DNA from 2 places in the Tenuifilum sp. genome. Region 1 is predicted to be linked to the other one. Evidence: riboswitches for the same ligand, from Rfam matches in the RefSeq annotation. Region 1 holds a riboswitch; the other holds the start of a gene.
The links. A riboswitch is a leader RNA that binds a small molecule or an ion and turns the genes downstream of it on or off. The one in region 1 is predicted to bind cobalamin.
Positions count from the first base shown of each region.

Region 2: linked by a shared signal. The riboswitch ahead of WHS63_RS11965 (TonB-dependent receptor plug domain-containing protein) and the one ahead of WHS63_RS02935 (ribonucleoside triphosphate reductase) in region 1 are both predicted to bind cobalamin.

Region 1 is NZ_JBBFKU010000006.1:51,268-53,473, reverse strand. Features, by position in the region: gene WHS63_RS02940 (carbon starvation CstA family protein) at 1-630, opposite strand, end outside; cobalamin riboswitch at 779-962, shown strand; gene WHS63_RS02935 (ribonucleoside triphosphate reductase) at 1,063-2,206, shown strand, end outside.
Region 2 is NZ_JBBFKU010000046.1:12,431-14,636, reverse strand. Features, by position in the region: gene WHS63_RS11970 (hypothetical protein) at 1-20, opposite strand, end outside; cobalamin riboswitch at 450-637, shown strand; gene WHS63_RS11965 (TonB-dependent receptor plug domain-containing protein) at 742-2,206, shown strand, end outside.

The DNA.
Region 1 (2,206 bases):
GTAGCCACCAGTAAATATGGCAATGGTGATTCCAACAGCCATTATGATGAGGGCTAGACCAAAAATGGGGTAAAAACGACCAATTATCTTATCGATAGGAAGCAGCGTTGCCAGAATGTAGTATGTGAGAATAATAAACACCCAAACATTTTTGGTAAGATAGTCAGGGGTTAACGATGCCATAAGGGCTGCTGGGCCTGAAATGAATGCTGCACCAACAAGAATCATTAGTATTAGCGTAAATACTCGCATGAATTGTTTTACACTAATGCCGAGGTACTTCCCAATGATTTCAGGAATACTAAGCCCGCCCATGCGTATGGAAATCATTCCCGAGAAATAATCATGAACAGCTCCGGCCAGGATATTACCTAGTACTATCCATAAAAATGCCACTGGTCCGTAGGCTGCCCCAAGAACGGCACCTACAATGGGGCCAAGACCAGCAATATTAAGGAATTGAATAAGGAATGCTTTCCACCAGGGCATGGGAATATAGTCAACGCCATCCTGCATGGTGTAGGCGGGGGTTTGACTTTGGCTGTTTGCCCCAAATACCCTTTCAACAAACCTGCCATATAGGAAATAACCTAATAGTAAGCCCAAAACTGCTAGAATGAATGAGTACATTTTGTTTAAAATTTATTCAACTTCAAAATTATACATTTTGCCTCATCAATTTCTTAATCACATGACCATTTCTTCAGTGTTGATAAAAATAAGTCAGTTGTTAAAAAGATATCTCAATAAACTAAACAATCACTTTAACCATTCACTACATTTGTTGTCGCAAGCAGGCCCCTTTGGGTTAATAGGGAACCCGGTGAAAGTCCGGGGCTATCCCCGTAGCTGTAAGCTCATTAACATGATGCCCATTATTTATGCCACTGTAACATTTATGGTTATGGGAAGGCTATGGGCATTGAGTAAGCCAGAAGACCTACCTGCTTGATGTATTTCTTGTAGCCTTCGGGTGAAAGGCCAGAAGATATCGGTTATTAAACCCTCATCTTCAGTTTTTCTATTCCGGGCTACCATTTGTTAAACTTAAATTTCAATAAAATGAATGGTAGGCATTTCCCCAACGAAATTGAAAAGCGCGATGGTTCAATCGTTCCCTTTGAGCCAAGTAAAATCACATTTGCTATTTATCGAGCCCTTAAAGCAGTAGGAAAAGGCTCTTGGACTTATGCTGAAGAATTAACAGGCGAAGTTCTGCAAGAACTGGCAACGTTGAAGCATCGTCCCAAAGTGGAACAGGTACAGGATATTATTGAAAACCTGCTTATGCGGATACATTTAAATGATGTGGCCAAAGCATACATCCTGTACCGTAAACAACATGAGCACCTGCGTAACGAGAATTTACTTTTGAATAACTCCAAGTTAATTGATGATTACCTTGAATTTACCGATTGGCGCGTTAAGGAAAGCGCAAACTCTTCCTACTCCCTACAAGGTTTAAATCAACACATTGTAACCAAAATCTGCTCCAATTACTGGCTCGATAGAATTTACCCTACTGAAGTAACCCAGGCGTACAGGAATGGCGATATTCACATTCATGACCTTGGTTTCTTAAGTGTTTACTGTGTTGGCTGGGATTTACATGATTTACTCATTTCAGGCTTTCGGGGTGTTTCTGGAAAAGTGGAGAGTAAACCCGCTCGCCATTTACGTACTGCTTTGGGTCAAATTACAAACTTCTTTTATACGCTCCAGGGCGAGGCTGCAGGCGCTCAGGCTTTTGCCAATTTTGACACTTACCTGGCTCCTTTTATTTACTACGATAAACTGTCATATTCCGACGTTAAGCAGGCATTACAGGAGTTTCTTTTTAATTTAAATGTACCTACACGTGTGGGTTTTCAAACGCCTTTCACAAATATCACCCTTGATTTGAAAGTGCCTGATTTCATGAAGAACCAACCAGTAGTATATGCAGGTGAGTACCAAAACAAGCTATACGGAGAGTTTCAACATGAAATGGATATGTTCAACAGGGCATTTACCGAGGTAATGCTTGAGGGCGATGCTGCCGGACGCTTGTTTTCATTTCCCATTCCAACCTATAACGTTACTAATGATTTTGATTGGGAAAATCCCCTTTACGATGGTATTTGGGAGATGACTGCAAAGTACGGCGTACCCTATTTTAGCAATTTTATTAATTCAGACCTTCACCCCGATGATGTAAGGAGCATGT
Region 2 (2,206 bases), on a different contig from region 1:
TCCATCCATGGGGTACCCATCGGGTCGGGCTTTTCAGCCTTGATTTTCTTTGGTTCTTTCTTGTATCAAGACAAGAAAGAACGTAAAAATCACTCTTTGCAATGTTTTTCCTTTGCGATGCAAAGCCTCACCCTTGCTCTTTGGCATATGCATTGTGTGCATCGCTATACATGTGGGAATAATCATGGCGTTACAAATATTACTCCCCTACGGGGCTGGAAGCGTTGTTAGATGTTCGTTGCTCGTGAAACTATTGTCATGTTGAGCGTAAGCGAAACATCTCATGGGGTCGATTAGAGATTCTTCGCTGCGCGCAGGATGACAGGCATGTATATTTTTGTTAACTAAACGACATTGAAATGTGATACTAAATCGCTATGCTTCGTGCCGTGTTAACATTCTGTTCAAAAACATAACCCTGAGCTGTTGCATAGTTCATATAAACGGAGTAATATTGCAGTGTTATTGGTGCCTAGTGAGGCTTAAAAGGGAACCCGGTGTAAATCCGGGGCTGTCCCCGCAGCTGTAAGCTCATTCAAAGGCCTTTTACTCCCCTGCCACTGTAATGTAATTGCATTATGGGAAGGCTGTAAAAGGTTGAGCAAGCCAGAAGACCTGCCAATTTGCTTTTTTCGTAGCTTTCGGGTGAAAAGCGAAGGATAGAACACAAACTTTTTTCTGTTCTATTTTCACTAAGTCCGAGCGCTGCGAATGATTAAAAACTGTTAATCATTTGTAGCAATGTATTTTAGAGTCGGTGTAATATTATTCGCTCTTGCCATTTCGGGCATTACTGCTGCCAGAGCACAAATGTGTCTTGAGGATACAATACGTGTGGAGGAGGTTACTATTTACTCAACTTACCGCCAACTCCATACAATTGGGACAAACACAATAAAAATTGACACTTTAAGGTTGACGAATTTTGAAGGCAAAAGCCTTACCGAGTTACTTCAATCCACTGGGGTAAATATTCGTTCATATGGAGTTGGTGGACTTGCCACAATAGCTGTTAGGGGTGGGGGCTCATCGCATACCGCTGTGGTTTGGAACGGAATAAATCTGCAAAGCCCCTTGAATGGAGGAGTAAACCTTTCGCAATTCCCGGTTAGCCTGTTTAGCTCGGTTTCAGTTCAGCATGGTGGCAATGGAACAGTTTATGGCAGTGGTGCAGTATCGGGGATTGTGATTCTTGAAAATGGGGGCCTGCTGCTTCAGCCAAACGGAGCAAGGGCTGGCTTTATCTATGGAAGCGGAAATACAAGGGGTGCTAATGCTTCAGTAAAGATAGGTAATTCAAAAAGTGCATTATCCTTTAAGTATAGTGGATTGTTTGCTGATAACGATTTTGAATTCATCAATACCTACAAGTTTGGTAACCCACGTGAGCGAATTACCAATGCGCAGGCTGCTCAGCATGGGATATTAGCCGATGCTGTGTTACGTTTCAGTAATAATGCACTTTGGAACATTTCGGGTTGGTTTACCCATAACGATAAGAATGTCCAAACTTTGATGAGCAGCTCTCAGATTTCCCAGGCGAACCAGCTCGACAATAATTTTGCTGTATCGTCAAACCTGACAGGGGATTTACCATTTTTTTCTCTCAAACTCAGAAACGCATTCATAAATGGCGATAATCATTTTACCGATCCCGCTGCCGGTATTAGCAGCTTGAATACCTACAAACAACTTGTAAACGAGATTGAACTAAAAAAAACGATGCTTAAGCATCAGGAGTTGGTTGTTGGTTTGGGGTATTCTGTTGATATTGCTTCATCCCAAAGCTACACTGAAAATGCCTTACGGAACCGCATCTCAGCTTACGCCTCACTTGTGAGCCATTTGCTGGGTAGTAGAATTAAGCTTGTCCTCTCGCTTCGCGATGAGTTGGTTAATGGTTCGCTTATACCGTTGGTTGCTTCAAGCGGACTGGAGTTTAAAGCTACAAAAGGATTGATGCTAAGGGCTTCAGCCGCATCGAGTTACCGTTTGCCAACGCTAAACGACCTTTACTGGTCATCAACCACCTATGCGGTGGGAAACCCCAATTTGAAACCTGAATATGGATGGAATACCGATTTAGGCTTTGGTTACACTATTATTCAGAATGACATAAATCTCAAATTCTCTGGTTCCTTTTTTATTAGCAGATTAAATAGGTGGATAGTTTGGTTACCCGACGCCCAGGATAATAATAGGTGGA